3 regions of the Bacillus paramycoides genome follow, and region 3 is predicted to be linked to each of the others. Evidence: a T-box and tRNA genes for the amino acid it is inferred to sense, from the RefSeq annotation. Region 3 holds a T-box; the other regions hold tRNA genes.
What was found. The T-box of region 3 lies ahead of tyrS (tyrosine--tRNA ligase). A T-box ahead of a tRNA ligase gene usually reads a tRNA of that ligase, here a tRNA-Tyr.

Region 1: it has a tRNA-Tyr gene. The T-box ahead of tyrS (tyrosine--tRNA ligase) is inferred to sense a tRNA for this amino acid. The anticodon was not compared.
Region 2: it has a tRNA-Tyr gene. The T-box ahead of tyrS (tyrosine--tRNA ligase) is inferred to sense a tRNA for this amino acid. The anticodon was not compared.

The regions. Positions count from the first base shown of each region.
Region 1 is NZ_CP152427.1:528,707-533,819, forward strand. It holds rRNA gene AAG068_RS02735 (23S ribosomal RNA) at 1-948, shown strand, start outside; rRNA gene rrf (5S ribosomal RNA) at 1,050-1,165, shown strand; tRNA gene AAG068_RS02745 (tRNA-Asn) at 1,174-1,248, shown strand; tRNA gene AAG068_RS02750 (tRNA-Ser) at 1,251-1,342, shown strand; tRNA gene AAG068_RS02755 (tRNA-Glu) at 1,360-1,434, shown strand; tRNA gene AAG068_RS02760 (tRNA-Val) at 1,439-1,514, shown strand; tRNA gene AAG068_RS02765 (tRNA-Met) at 1,539-1,615, shown strand; tRNA gene AAG068_RS02770 (tRNA-Asp) at 1,619-1,694, shown strand; tRNA gene AAG068_RS02775 (tRNA-Phe) at 1,704-1,779, shown strand; tRNA gene AAG068_RS02780 (tRNA-Thr) at 1,798-1,873, shown strand; tRNA gene AAG068_RS02785 (tRNA-Tyr) at 1,884-1,967, shown strand; tRNA gene AAG068_RS02790 (tRNA-Trp) at 1,975-2,048, shown strand; tRNA gene AAG068_RS02795 (tRNA-His) at 2,068-2,143, shown strand; tRNA gene AAG068_RS02800 (tRNA-Gln) at 2,207-2,281, shown strand; tRNA gene AAG068_RS02805 (tRNA-Gly) at 2,287-2,361, shown strand; tRNA gene AAG068_RS02810 (tRNA-Cys) at 2,376-2,446, shown strand; tRNA gene AAG068_RS02815 (tRNA-Leu) at 2,457-2,538, shown strand; gene AAG068_RS02820 (hypothetical protein) at 2,636-2,764, shown strand; gene AAG068_RS02825 (DUF3884 family protein) at 2,876-3,196, opposite strand; gene AAG068_RS02830 (YebC/PmpR family DNA-binding transcriptional regulator) at 3,546-4,265, shown strand; gene AAG068_RS02835 (NUDIX hydrolase) at 4,418-4,879, shown strand.
Region 2 is NZ_CP152427.1:153,163-158,275, forward strand. It holds rRNA gene AAG068_RS00885 (23S ribosomal RNA) at 1-2,476, shown strand, start outside; rRNA gene rrf (5S ribosomal RNA) at 2,563-2,678, shown strand; tRNA gene AAG068_RS00895 (tRNA-Asn) at 2,688-2,762, shown strand; tRNA gene AAG068_RS00900 (tRNA-Thr) at 2,767-2,839, shown strand; tRNA gene AAG068_RS00905 (tRNA-Glu) at 2,862-2,936, shown strand; tRNA gene AAG068_RS00910 (tRNA-Val) at 2,942-3,017, shown strand; tRNA gene AAG068_RS00915 (tRNA-Tyr) at 3,035-3,118, shown strand; tRNA gene AAG068_RS00920 (tRNA-Gln) at 3,184-3,258, shown strand; tRNA gene AAG068_RS00925 (tRNA-Lys) at 3,264-3,339, shown strand; tRNA gene AAG068_RS00930 (tRNA-Gly) at 3,345-3,416, shown strand; tRNA gene AAG068_RS00935 (tRNA-Ala) at 3,427-3,499, shown strand; gene AAG068_RS00940 (glycerate kinase) at 3,615-4,760, shown strand; gene rocF (arginase) at 4,970-5,113, shown strand, end outside.
Region 3 is NZ_CP152427.1:4,864,004-4,869,116, reverse strand. It holds gene AAG068_RS25445 (DUF4077 domain-containing protein) at 1-266, shown strand, start outside; gene AAG068_RS25440 (SET domain-containing protein) at 433-828, shown strand; gene murB (UDP-N-acetylmuramate dehydrogenase) at 1,219-2,136, shown strand; T-box leader at 2,233-2,448, shown strand; gene tyrS (tyrosine--tRNA ligase) at 2,501-3,763, shown strand; gene AAG068_RS25425 (NAD(P)/FAD-dependent oxidoreductase) at 3,954-5,113, opposite strand, start outside.

The DNA of each region.
Region 1 (5,113 bases), 960 kb from region 3:
AAGTTCCGACCCGCACGAAAGGTGTAACGATTTGGGCACTGTCTCAACCAGAGACTCGGTGAAATTATAGTACCTGTGAAGATGCAGGTTACCCGCGACAGGACGGAAAGACCCCGTGGAGCTTTACTGTAGCCTGATATTGAATTTTGGTACAGTTTGTACAGGATAGGCGGGAGCCTTTGAAACCGGAGCGCTAGCTTCGGTGGAGGCGCTGGTGGGATACCGCCCTGACTGTATTGAAATTCTAACCTACGGGTCTTATCGACCCGGGAGACAGTGTCAGGTGGGCAGTTTGACTGGGGCGGTCGCCTCCTAAAGTGTAACGGAGGCGCCCAAAGGTTCCCTCAGAATGGTTGGAAATCATTCGTAGAGTGCAAAGGCATAAGGGAGCTTGACTGCGAGACCTACAAGTCGAGCAGGGACGAAAGTCGGGCTTAGTGATCCGGTGGTTCCGCATGGAAGGGCCATCGCTCAACGGATAAAAGCTACCCCGGGGATAACAGGCTTATCTCCCCCAAGAGTCCACATCGACGGGGAGGTTTGGCACCTCGATGTCGGCTCATCGCATCCTGGGGCTGTAGTCGGTCCCAAGGGTTGGGCTGTTCGCCCATTAAAGCGGTACGCGAGCTGGGTTCAGAACGTCGTGAGACAGTTCGGTCCCTATCCGTCGTGGGCGTAGGAAATTTGAGAGGAGCTGTCCTTAGTACGAGAGGACCGGGATGGACGCACCGCTGGTGTACCAGTTGTTCTGCCAAGGGCATAGCTGGGTAGCTATGTGCGGAAGGGATAAGTGCTGAAAGCATCTAAGCATGAAGCCCCCCTCAAGATGAGATTTCCCATAGCGTAAGCTAGTAAGATCCCTGAAAGATGATCAGGTTGATAGGTTCGAGGTGGAAGCATGGTGACATGTGGAGCTGACGAATACTAATAGATCGAGGACTTAACCATATAATATGAAGCAATGTTATCTAGTTTTGAGAGAACATAAAAAAACTTGTTGACTTTTAAAGAAAATAAGTTATAATAATGATTGTCTCAAAAGAATAATGTCTGGTAATGATGGCAGAGAGGTCACACCCGTTCCCATACCGAACACGGAAGTTAAGCTCTCTAGCGCCGATGGTAGTTGGGACCTTGTCCCTGTGAGAGTAGGACGTTGCCAGGCAATATTATTCCGCAGTAGCTCAGCGGTAGAGCTATCGGCTGTTAACCGATCGGTCGTAGGTTCGATTCCTACCTGCGGAGCCATTGGAGAGCTGTCCGAGTTGGCCGAAGGAGCACGATTGGAAATCGTGTATACGTCATAAGCGTATCAAGGGTTCGAATCCCTTGCTCTCCGCCATAGGATTTATAATATTTGGCCCGTTGGTCAAGTGGTTAAGACACCGCCCTTTCACGGCGGTAACACGGGTTCGAATCCCGTACGGGTCACCACTTTGGAGGATTAGCTCAGCTGGGAGAGCACCTGCCTTACAAGCAGGGGGTCGGCGGTTCGATCCCGTCATCCTCCACCATATAAATTATATGAATAGTATTATCGCGGGGTGGAGCAGCACGGTAGCTCGTCGGGCTCATAACCCGAAGGTCGCAGGTTCAAATCCTGTCCCCGCAACCAAATGGTCCCGTGGTGTAGTGGTTAACATGCCTGCCTGTCACGCAGGAGATCGCCGGTTCGACCCCGGTCGGGACCGCCATTTTAATAAGGCTCGGTAGCTCAGTCGGTAGAGCAGAGGACTGAAAATCCTCGTGTCGGCGGTTCGATTCCGTCCCGAGCCACCATTTATCTTAATCATATACGCCGGCTTAGCTCAATTGGTAGAGCAACTGACTTGTAATCAGTAGGTTGGGGGTTCAAGTCCTCTAGCCGGCACCATGTAAGTTTCGGAGGGGTAGCGAAGTGGCTAAACGCGGCGGACTGTAAATCCGCTCCTTCGGGTTCGGCAGTTCGAATCTGCCCCCCTCCACCATTTGCATAGGGGCATAGTTTAAAGGTAGAACTGAGGTCTCCAAAACCTCCAGTGTGGGTTCGATTCCTACTGCCCCTGCCAAATATATTTACACAACATGGCGGTTGTGGCGAAGTGGTTAACGCACCGGATTGTGGCTCCGGCATTCGTGGGTTCGATTCCCATCAGTCGCCCCATTTTTATTTTAAAAATTACAAATAATCTAATGGATACTTACATATAATTAAGTAGGAATTCGATGGGCTATAGCCAAGCGGTAAGGCAACGGACTTTGACTCCGTCATGCGCTGGTTCGAATCCAGCTAGCCCAGCCATTTTTGCGGAAGTAGTTCAGTGGTAGAATACAACCTTGCCAAGGTTGGGGTCGCGGGTTCGAATCCCGTCTTCCGCTCCAGTAAAATTTTATATGGCGGCATAGCCAAGTGGTAAGGCAGAGGTCTGCAAAACCTTTATCACCGGTTCAAATCCGGTTGCCGCCTTTTCTTTTGTGCCGATGTGGCGGAATTGGCAGACGCGCACGACTCAAAATCGTGTTCCTTCGGGAGTGTCGGTTCGACCCCGACCATCGGTATCACGAACGGCGTAATAAAAAAGCTCTATACTAATTGTATAGAGCTTTTTTATGTTTTCATTAGACGGTAAAATAAGCACTAAAAAGGTCGTGTGCGGTGGGTAAACGTAGAACATTATTACTAGAAGCAGAATTAAAATTGGCAAAGAAATCGCCGTATGTAACCATTGATGAAGAAGCATTAAATTTTTTCTCTATGAAAGCCCATGCGATACAGTTGGAGTAAACTACGAAAAATGAACAGGATAAAAACGAATATTCATTTTTATCCTGTTCATTCCATTATTCTATAAAATGCCATCGGAATATTGGATATACAATATTCTTTTTGAGCACTCTAGAGAGAATTTCTCCACCCCGGTGACATGAAGTTAAATCCGACACCACCAGTAGATATTAGTACATTATCAACGGTTAAGTTTGTAATTTCTAAAAACCTCTTTTCAAACTCTGCTCTGTTGTACTTGTACATAGTTGAGTGGCACGCCCACATTTGCGTTGAAGTGCTCAACCAGTCTCCTAATTCCTTTAATTCAGGAAACGACTCAAATCGAATTGGTTCATCTAATTTCATCAATCTCACTTGATAGATAGTTGGGTTTAGCTTTTCTCCTATTCCTTTAAGAGCATGTGTGTTTTTTTCGTTTGAATGTGTCATAATTCTCCCCCATTTCCCCTTTAAATTTTTTCTTATTTTAATTATACAACAATAGAAAGTAATTATAGTGATATTATGGAAATAGGTATCGGCGATATAAAAAACTCTAACAGAAAAGTTAGAGTTTTTTTGTTAAATTATACTATGTGCTTCTAAAATTCGTAATAAACGTAGGAATTCATGTATAATATAACTTGTCGAAAGAACAAAATGATAGTGATTTATATTATGTCTGTAATATGAATTAAAGATGAACTTTTTATATTTCTTTTAAAAATGTGTTGAATACACATTATATTTCATATTAATATTTTTATGTAGATTTAAAACGGGAAAGAGAGTGGAAAGTATGGGTCGTAAATGGAATAATATTAAGGATAAAAAAGCATCAAAAGATGCAAATACTAGCCGTATATACGCGAAATTTGGACGTGAAATTTATGTGGCGGCAAAACAAGGCGAGCCAGATCCAGAATCAAACCAAGCGCTTAGAGTTGTATTGGAACGTGCGAAAACATATAATGTTCCAAGAACAATTATCGATCGTGCAGTTGAAAAAGCAAAAGGCGGTTCAGAAGAAAATTATGATGAGCTTCGTTATGAAGGATTCGGACCAAATGGATCTATGGTAATTGTAGATACACTTACGAATAACGTAAACCGTACTGCAGCAGATGTACGAGCTGCATTTAGCAAAAACAGTGGTAACATGGGTGTAAACGGTTCTGTAGCTTACATGTTTGATGCGACAGCTGTTATCGGTCTTGAAGGGAAAACATCAGATGAAGTGCTTGAAATTTTAATGGAAGCAGATGTGGATGCACGTGATATTCTTGAAGAAGAAGATGCTGTTATCGTGTATGCTGAGCCTGATCAATTCCATGCAGTACAATCTGCACTTAAAGATGCTGGTGTTGAAGAATTCACAGTTGCTGAATTAACAATGCTTGCACAAAGTGATGTAACACTTCCTGAAGATGCACAAGTGCAATTTGAAAAAATGGTTGATGCGTTAGAAGATCTAGAAGATGTGCAACAAGTTTACCACAACGTAGACTTAGGAGAATAATACGATAGATAGAAGCCCCTTTCGTTTAACGGATAGGGGCTTCTTTTTTATGAATTTAATTAAGGGGATGAATGAGTAAAGGTATTTTGTTGTAGACAGGGAATATGCTTATACGGATATGTGAAATATTCATTATTGCTAGGAGGCTTAATATGGAACATAAAACACCAAAGCATATCGTTGCTGTAGCAGGTTATTTAACAAATGAAAAAGACGAAGTGTTATTAGCTAAAGTACATTGGCGATCGGATACGTGGGAGTTGCCAGGAGGACAGGTAGAAGAAGGAGAAGCGCTCGATCAAGCTGTTTGTAGGGAAATAAAAGAGGAAACAGGATTAACGGTGAAGCCTATCGGTATTACAGGAGTTTATTATAATGCTTCCATGCACATTCTAGCTGTTGTTTTTAAAGTCGCATACGTGAGCGGTGAAATACACATTCAGCCTGAAGAAATACAAGAGGCTAAATTTGTTGCTTTAAATGAAGAGAACATAGATGAGTACATAACGCGTCCTCATATGAAATCCAGAACGCTTGATGCGATGAGAGCAATACATTGTATTCCGTACGAAACGTGGGAAGTGCAGCCATATCATTTAATAGGTAGATTATAAAGAAAAGAGTAGCTGGTTTGAGATACAATCAAATCACTACTCTTTTTTGTATACTGTTTAAGAAAAAGGTCAAAATAATAATAGGGCTAGTATTGATTTTGAGAACGTTTGTTCTGTATAATGTATGATATATTGTATACATTTAGATTGCTAGATACTTACAAATATATATATTTGTAGATGATATAATGAAAATAGGATGTTTTAATAGGGAAGTATAAGCTTAAGGTATAC
Region 2 (5,113 bases), 580 kb from region 3:
AATCTGGGAGGACCATCTCCCAAGGCTAAATACTCCCTAGTGATCGATAGTGAACCAGTACCGTGAGGGAAAGGTGAAAAGCACCCCGGAAGGGGAGTGAAAGAGATCCTGAAACCGTGTGCCTACAAATAGTCAGAGCCCGTTAACGGGTGATGGCGTGCCTTTTGTAGAATGAACCGGCGAGTTACGATCCCGTGCGAGGTTAAGCTGAAGAGGCGGAGCCGCAGCGAAAGCGAGTCTGAATAGGGCGTTTAGTACGTGGTCGTAGACCCGAAACCAGGTGATCTACCCATGTCCAGGGTGAAGTTCAGGTAACACTGAATGGAGGCCCGAACCCACGCACGTTGAAAAGTGCGGGGATGAGGTGTGGGTAGCGGAGAAATTCCAATCGAACCTGGAGATAGCTGGTTCTCCCCGAAATAGCTTTAGGGCTAGCCTTAAGTGTAAGAGTCTTGGAGGTAGAGCACTGATTGGACTAGGGGTCCTCATCGGATTACCGAATTCAGTCAAACTCCGAATGCCAATGACTTATCCTTAGGAGTCAGACTGCGAGTGATAAGATCCGTAGTCAAAAGGGAAACAGCCCAGACCGCCAGCTAAGGTCCCAAAGTGTGTATTAAGTGGAAAAGGATGTGGAGTTGCTTAGACAACTAGGATGTTGGCTTAGAAGCAGCCACCATTTAAAGAGTGCGTAATAGCTCACTAGTCGAGTGACTCTGCGCCGAAAATGTACCGGGGCTAAATACACCACCGAAGCTGCGGATTGATACCGAATGGTATCAGTGGTAGGGGAGCGTTCTAAGGACAGTGAAGTCAGACCGTAAGGACTGGTGGAGTGCTTAGAAGTGAGAATGCCGGTATGAGTAGCGAAAGACGGGTGAGAATCCCGTCCACCGAATGCCTAAGGTTTCCTGAGGAAGGCTCGTCCGCTCAGGGTTAGTCAGGACCTAAGCCGAGGCCGACAGGCGTAGGCGATGGACAACAGGTTGATATTCCTGTACCACCTCTTTATCGTTTGAGCAATGGAGGGACGCAGAAGGATAGAAGAAGCGTGCGATTGGTTGTGCACGTCCAAGCAGTTAGGCTGATAAGTAGGAAAATCCGCTTATCGTGAAGGCTGAGCTGTGATGGGGAAGCTCCTTATGGAGCGAAGTCTTTGATTCCCCGCTGCCAAGAAAAGCTTCTAGCGAGATAAAAGGTGCCTGTACCGCAAACCGACACAGGTAGGCGAGGAGAGAATCCTAAGGTGTGCGAGAGAACTCTGGTTAAGGAACTCGGCAAAATGACCCCGTAACTTCGGGAGAAGGGGTGCTTTCTTAACGGAAAGCCGCAGTGAATAGGCCCAAGCGACTGTTTAGCAAAAACACAGCTCTCTGCGAAGCCGTAAGGCGAAGTATAGGGGGTGACACCTGCCCGGTGCTGGAAGGTTAAGGAGAGGGGTTAGCGTAAGCGAAGCTCTGAACTGAAGCCCCAGTAAACGGCGGCCGTAACTATAACGGTCCTAAGGTAGCGAAATTCCTTGTCGGGTAAGTTCCGACCCGCACGAAAGGTGTAACGATTTGGGCACTGTCTCAACCAGAGACTCGGTGAAATTATAGTACCTGTGAAGATGCAGGTTACCCGCGACAGGACGGAAAGACCCCGTGGAGCTTTACTGTAGCCTGATATTGAATTTTGGTACAGTTTGTACAGGATAGGCGGGAGCCTTTGAAACCGGAGCGCTAGCTTCGGTGGAGGCGCTGGTGGGATACCGCCCTGACTGTATTGAAATTCTAACCTACGGGTCTTATCGACCCGGGAGACAGTGTCAGGTGGGCAGTTTGACTGGGGCGGTCGCCTCCTAAAGTGTAACGGAGGCGCCCAAAGGTTCCCTCAGAATGGTTGGAAATCATTCGTAGAGTGCAAAGGCATAAGGGAGCTTGACTGCGAGACCTACAAGTCGAGCAGGGACGAAAGTCGGGCTTAGTGATCCGGTGGTTCCGCATGGAAGGGCCATCGCTCAACGGATAAAAGCTACCCCGGGGATAACAGGCTTATCTCCCCCAAGAGTCCACATCGACGGGGAGGTTTGGCACCTCGATGTCGGCTCATCGCATCCTGGGGCTGTAGTCGGTCCCAAGGGTTGGGCTGTTCGCCCATTAAAGCGGTACGCGAGCTGGGTTCAGAACGTCGTGAGACAGTTCGGTCCCTATCCGTCGTGGGCGTAGGAAATTTGAGAGGAGCTGTCCTTAGTACGAGAGGACCGGGATGGACGCACCGCTGGTGTACCAGTTGTTCTGCCAAGGGCATAGCTGGGTAGCTATGTGCGGAAGGGATAAGTGCTGAAAGCATCTAAGCATGAAGCCCCCCTCAAGATGAGATTTCCCATAGCGTAAGCTAGTAAGATCCCTGAAAGATGATCAGGTTGATAGGTTCGAGGTGGAAGCATGGTGACATGTGGAGCTGACGAATACTAATAGATCGAGGACTTAACCATATAATATGAAGCAATGTTATCTAGTTTTGAAGGAATATATAATTTTCTTCTTGACATTTCGAAAGAAATGTTTATAATGATAAAAGTCTGGTAATGATGGCAGAGAGGTCACACCCGTTCCCATACCGAACACGGAAGTTAAGTTCTCTAGCGCCGATGGTAGTTGGGACCTTGTCCCTGTGAGAGTAGGACGTTGCCAGGCTAATATTATTCCGCAGTAGCTCAGTGGTAGAGCTATCGGCTGTTAACCGATCGGTCGTAGGTTCGAGTCCTACCTGCGGAGCCATTATGCTTCCATAGCTCAGCTGGTAGAGCACTTCCATGGTAAGGAAGAGGTCACCGGTTCAAGCCCGGTTGGAAGCTTGGGAAGATTTTTACAATTTTTGGCCCGTTGGTCAAGTGGTTAAGACACCGCCCTTTCACGGCGGTAACACGGGTTCGAATCCCGTACGGGTCACCACTTTTGGAGGATTAGCTCAGCTGGGAGAGCACCTGCCTTACAAGCAGGGGGTCGGCGGTTCGATCCCGTCATCCTCCACCATATATATTTTAAATGTCGGAGGGGTAGCGAAGTGGCTAAACGCGGCGGACTGTAAATCCGCTCCTTCGGGTTCGGCAGTTCGAATCTGCCCCCCTCCACCATTTTCTTTAAAATAACCTGAGAGGGTTTATTTTTTTGAAAAGATAACCATACTAGTAAATATTAATGGGCTATAGCCAAGCGGTAAGGCAACGGACTTTGACTCCGTCATGCGCTGGTTCGAATCCAGCTAGCCCAGCCATTTACGAGCCATTAGCTCAGTTGGTAGAGCATCTGACTTTTAATCAGAGGGTCGAAGGTTCGAGTCCTTCATGGCTCACCATTTTCGCGGAAGTAGTTCAGTGGTAGAATACAACCTTGCCAAGGTTGGGGTCGCGGGTTCGAATCCCGTCTTCCGCTTAATTACTAAGGGGCCTTAGCTCAGCTGGGAGAGCGCCTGCCTTGCACGCAGGAGGTCAGCGGTTCGATCCCGCTAGGCTCCATCTAATAGAAAAGCTTACATCATATGATGTAAGCTTTTTTTGTGTTTGAAAAGACAACCTTCATACTTGTCGTTTAAAATGAAGAAAACGTAAAAGTAAAGGGTAGGGGATAATTGTGAAAGTTGTTATTGCATCTGATTCATATAAAGAAAGCTTAAAAGCTATAGAAGTATGTGAAGCTATAGAAAGAGGTTTTGGGACAATTTTCCCTAATGCAGAATATGTAAAGATACCGATTGGAGATGGAGGGGAAGGAACGGTTGATTCCCTTGTTGATGCTACAGGAGGAAGTATTATATCACTTCGTGTGACAGGGCCGCTTAGAGAGAGCGTACAAGCCTTTTATGGTATGTCTAAAGATAAAAAGACAGCGTTTATTGAAATGGCAGCAGCATCAGGATTACAACATGTTCCGGTAGAAAAACGAAACCCACTTATTACAACGACGAAAGGAACAGGAGAACTTATACTACATGCACTAGACGAAGGAGCTGAGCACATTATTTTAGGACTTGGAGGAAGTGCTACAAATGATGGTGGAGCGGGTATGTTGTCGGCTTTAGGAGTCAGGTTTATAGATGGAGAAGGGGAAGTCATAGATCCATCTGGAGGGACGTTACATTCGATTGTCGCTATTGATTTTTCCCAAATGGATTCCCGTTTAGCGCATATAAAGATAGAAGCAGCATGTGATGTAGATAATCCGTTAGTTGGAATAAGAGGAGCATCTTTCGTATTTGGACGGCAAAAGGGTGCGGATGCAGAGATGATGAAAGAGCTGGATGAGAATTTAAAGCATTATGCGCATATTTTTAAACAATTCTTATCTTGTGACGTATCTCAAATGTCTGGTGCAGGAGCTGCAGGAGGAATGGGAGCAGCTGTTATTGCAGTGTTAAAGGGAAACTTGCGGAGAGGAATTGAAATTGTATTAGATTATACAAATTTTGATAAGCATATAGAAGGAGCAGATTTAATTATAACTGGTGAAGGTAGAATAGATGAACAAACAGCATATGGAAAGGCCCCTGTAGGTGTTGCGGAGCGTGCAAAGCGTTTTTATATTCCTGTTATCGCTATTGGAGGATCTGTATCTCCTAATTATCCGGCTGTCCATGGAAAAGGAATTGATGCAGTATTTAGTATTACAGCGAGTCCGATGACATTAGAAGAGGCATATAAAGTAGCAGAAGAGAATGTTGAAATGACAGCAAAGAATATTGCATTAGTGTGGAAAATAGCATCAGAAAAACACTTCTAAATGTAGGAGTGTTTTTTATTATTATTTAATAATAATGATGGTAGTTATTTCATTAAGTTAACTTTATACATAGAATAGTCTTAACATTTGGATTTTAAAGCAAATATAAGTGAATAATTTGTATATCCATACAGAAAAATGTCGAGTTGAGTCAGACTATATAAAAGATTTAAAATATTTAGTGAAGGCACAAAAGGGGGATACTATCTATGAAAAAAGAAATCTCAGTTATTGGAGTTCCAATGGACTTAGGACAAATGCGTCGTGGAGTTGATATGGGGCCGAGCGCAATCCGTTATGCAGGTGTAATTGAAAGAATCGAAGGAATTGGATATGACGTTAAAGATATGGGA
Region 3 (5,113 bases):
ACGTAACGGATTTAGGAAAGTTTATTGATACAATCAATGATGTAATGAGAGAAATCGTTGGTCATCAAGAAAGTTTCCAAGTTAAAACGACGAATATCGTAAAGGATGTTACACATGCTTCTAATGTAATTCAGCAAACTTCTGCGGCTACGGAAGAAGTGTTAGCAAGTGTGGAAGAAGAAAAACATCGAAATGATACATCAGTGAAGACATTACATACTGTTAGTGAGCAAGTGAAGTTGTTAGAAGATATTTTAGAAAAGTAATATCGTTTCAAAAGGGCACACTATGTGTGCTCTTTTTTCATTTAAACGAATACTTGAGCGGAATTTAATTGCTTTTCTGTGCGTTTTCTGCCAAGCTTAAGGAGATAAAATTCAGCTAATAGCGGAATTAAAATACTTCAAAGAAAGAATTATATAGGTGACGCATATGATCGAAGTTAAGACTTCTGAACTTAGTGATGGAGAATTTAATAGAGGTGTATTTGCAACTCGTGATATTAAAAAAGGTGAGTTGATACACGCAGCACCAGTTATCTCTTATCCGAATGAACAGCATGAACACATTGAGAAAACGTTGCTTGCTGATTACGCATTTGAGTATGGGGTAAATCATACGGCAATCCTTTTAGGATACGGTATGTTATTTAATCATTCATATACACCGAATGCAACGTATGATATTGTCTTCGAGAACCATACGTTTAACTTCTTCGCTTATAAGGATATAAAAGCGGGAGAAGAAATCTTAATCAATTATAATGGTGAAGTTGATAATGACGAGCTGTTATGGTTTGATAAGGAAAAAGAAGAGAACGAAAAGTAATTTATAATAAGTGATGAAAGGGAGGCTTTTACATAGGTAAAAGCCTCCCTTTTTAGTGATGAAAATAAAGTAAATATTACAAAAAAATACCACTTTATTTTCGTATGATATAGTAAGATACTGAAGGATAGTGTGTTGAAAAAGTAATATATTTTACAAATTGTTGTCTTTCTGATGACATGTCAAGTTTAGTAGCTCATTTGGGTTGCTTTATTATGCAATATATATTTTAATATGAGTGGCACCTCTTATAAATTAAGAGGTTTATAGGTGTCTCGAATTGATTTTGGGTACACTGTATCCACCACTTTAGGTTCATTTCATGTATGTGGGGATATTATGGGCCCGTATAACGGGATAAAAAGAATATAGAAATAGAGGAATCGTAAAATGAATATGCAAGAGGTTTATGAATATTTAAGTACGGTATTGCCTGAAGGTCATGTGAAACAAGATGAAATGTTAAAGAATCATACGCATATTAAAGTTGGTGGAAAAGCAGATGTGTTCGTTGCACCGACAAATTATGATGAAATTCAAAAAGTTATTAAATATGCTAACAAATATAATATTCCAGTTACGTTTTTAGGAAATGGATCGAATGTCATTATTAAAGATGGTGGAATTCGCGGAATTACAGTAAGTTTAATTCATATTACAGGTGTTACTGTAACAGGAACGACGATTGTAGCACAGTGCGGTGCGGCAATTATTGATGTATCACGTATTGCATTAGATCATAATTTAACGGGTCTTGAGTTTGCTTGTGGTATTCCAGGTTCAGTTGGCGGAGCATTATATATGAATGCTGGTGCTTACGGCGGTGAAATTTCGTTTGTATTAACAGAAGCTGTCGTAATGACAGGTGATGGAGAGCTACGTACTTTGACGAAAGAAGCATTTGAATTTGGATATCGTAAGAGTGTATTTGCGAACAACCATTACATTATTCTTGAAGCGAGATTTGAACTTGAAGAAGGTGTACATGAAGAAATTAAAGCAAAAATGGATGATTTAACGTTCAAACGTGAGTCAAAACAGCCTCTAGAATATCCTTCATGTGGTAGCGTATTTAAGCGCCCACCAAATAACTTTGCTGGTAAACTAATTCAAGAATCAGGGCTACAAGGTAAGCGAATTGGCGGAGTGGAAGTTTCTCTAAAACACGCTGGATTTATGGTGAATGTTGATAACGGAACAGCACAAGATTACATCGATTTAATTCACTTCGTACAAAAGACTGTTGAAGAGAAATTTGGCGTGAAGTTAGAGCGAGAAGTAAGAATTATTGGAGAAGATAAAGAATAAACTCTACGTATGAAACTGTGAATTATTTTAAAATAATATTTGGGTATTGTTGACAATTTGTTTGCGATTCAATATAATGGCTAATAATTTAACAAATAACATACGTTGAAAGAGCCCAGTAGCAGTTTGTCACTGTTAACGAGAGAGCTAGGGGTTGCTGGAACCTAGCACAAACAAACTTGCGAATTACACTCTGGAGTATCTTAGGTAATGCTAAGCGGATTGGCAATCGATATTATTGCTAAGAGTGGTATGAGTAGCTATGCTATTTATACAAACTGGGTGGTAACACGGTGAATAATCGTCCCTATGTCATAGACATAGGGATTTTTTGTTTTCAAAAAAATAGAGGGGATGACAAAAGATGAACATTATTGATGAATTAGAATGGCGCGGTGCCATTAATCAACAGACAGATGAAGAAGGTTTACGTAAGCTAGTAGAAGAGAAAAAGATTTCACTATACTGCGGAGTTGATCCGACTGGTGATAGTATGCATATCGGACATTTGATTCCGTTTATGATGATGAAGAGATTCCAGTTAGCTGGTCATCATCCAGTTATTTTAATCGGCGGGGCAACAGGAACAATTGGTGATCCGAGCGGACGTCAATCAGAACGTCAACTTCAAACGTTAGAAGTAGTGCAGCATAACGTGGATGCGTTAACAGCGCAAATGAAAAAGCTGTTTGATTTTGGCGGAAATAGCGAAGTGAAGATGGTAAATAACTACGACTGGACACATGAAATAAACATTATCGAATTTTTACGTGATTACGGAAAAAACTTTAGCATCAATAGCATGTTAGCGAAGGACATTGTAGCAAGTCGTTTAGATACAGGAATTTCTTTCACAGAATTTACGTACCAAATCTTGCAAGCGATGGACTTCCATCATTTATACACGAAAGAAGATGTTCAACTGCAAATTGGTGGTAGTGACCAATGGGGAAATATTACGAGTGGGTTAGACTTAATTCGTAAGTTAGAAGGACACGAAGCGAAGGTATTCGGATTAACGATTCCGTTATTGTTGAAATCAGATGGTACGAAGTTTGGTAAATCAGCAGGTGGTGCGGTTTGGCTTGATCCTGAAAAAACAACACCATTTGAATTTTACCAGTTCTGGGTAAATACAGATGACCGTGATGTCGTTAAATACTTGAAATACTTTACGTTCTTAACGAAAGAGCGCATCGATGAATTGGCAGTGAAGGTAGAAACGGAGCCTCATAAACGTGAAGCGCAAAAAGTATTAGCGGAAGAAATGACGAAATTTGTTCATGGAGAAGAGGCATTCCTGCAAGCTGTGAAAATTACCGCAGCATTATTTAGCGGAGATATTAAATCGTTAACAGCCGATGAAATTGAGCAAGGCTTTAAAGAAATGCCAACATTCCAGTCTTCAAAAGAGACGAAAAATATCGTAGAATGGCTAGTCGATTTAGGAATTGAACCATCTAGACGACAAGCACGTGAGGATATTAATAACGGAGCTATTTCTATGAATGGTGAAAAAGTAACGGATGTAGATACGGATGTGACTGTAGAAAATTCATTTGATGGACGATTTATTATTATTCGTAAAGGGAAGAAGAACTACAGCTTAGTGAAGTTAGGAGAATAATTTGTGTGAAAGGATGGGAGTAGAAAGAATACTTCCATCCTTTCATATACACAATTTAGACATAAAATAATCAGTAAATTTAGATAATTAAAAGGGTTATATTATTCTTCTGCCGAATAAATAAGTTAGAGGAAATTACGGACTAAAAAAGCCCGAACCATGCTGGGCATGATTCGGGCTTATAATCAGATTAGTAAGCTAAGCTGAATAGACCTTTAATGTGTGATAAGTAACGAACGTTACTTGCTTCTTTCATTAATGATGCTGGTAAGCCTTTAAGTGGAGTATTGCTTGCTCCGATTGTAGCAACAGCATCTTTACGTCCTAGACTAGCAAGTGTTCCAGAGTTTACAGGTGCGAACTCTTCGAATGCTTTGCCTTTTAGTGCAGCGTATAAGTTGTATCCAATTAACTCACCCATTTGCCAAGCGATTTGTGCAGTTGGTGGGTATGGACGTCCGTCTGGAGCGAAGACAACAGCGCTGTCTCCAGCAACGAATACGTTTTTGTGAGAAGTAGATTGTAGGTATGCATCAACTGTTGCACGACCACGGTTTACTTCAAGACCTGATTCACCGATTAGTGGGTTACCTTGAACGCCACCTGTCCAAACGAATGTGTTAGCAACAAGTTTTTGACCATCTTTTAAGTCGATTTCGTTGCCAGCAACGTTTGTTACAGGAAGACCTGTTAAGAATGTAACGCCGCGTGCTTCTAGGCTAGTAGTTGCACGTTCGATTAAGTGGTCTGGTAATACTGGAAGGATTTTTGGACCTGCTTCCACAAGAAGAAGTTTAACTTCTTTTGGATTTACGCCGTGGCTTTTTGCAAGTTTAGGCATAATGTCAGCAAGCTCACCAACTAGCTCAACGCCAGTTAATCCGCCACCACCGATTACGATTGTAGCATCAGCTTCGTTTTTCGTTTTCGCGTATTCACGAATACGGTCTTCAACGTGTTTGTAGATTTTGTTTGCATCAGCAGCAGATTTTAATACCATGCTGTTTTCTTCTAGTCCTGGAATACCGAAGTAAGCAGTTTTACTTCCTAAAGCAACTACAAGTGCATCGTAAGATAAAGTAGTGCCGCCAGCTAGTTTGATTTCTTTGCTATCAACTGAGAATGACTCAACTGTTGCAATTTTAAGATCGATATCTTTACCTTTGAAAAGCTTTGTAAGTGGCATTGCAATTGCTTGCTCAGACACGTTACCAGCTGCAAGGCGGTGTAATTCAGTGATGATTTGGTGTGTTGGGTATTGGTTAATCACTGTAACTTGTGCTTCTGATTTGCTGTAATATTTACGTACGTTTAAAGCGGCAAGAAGACCGCCATAACCAGCGCCTAAGA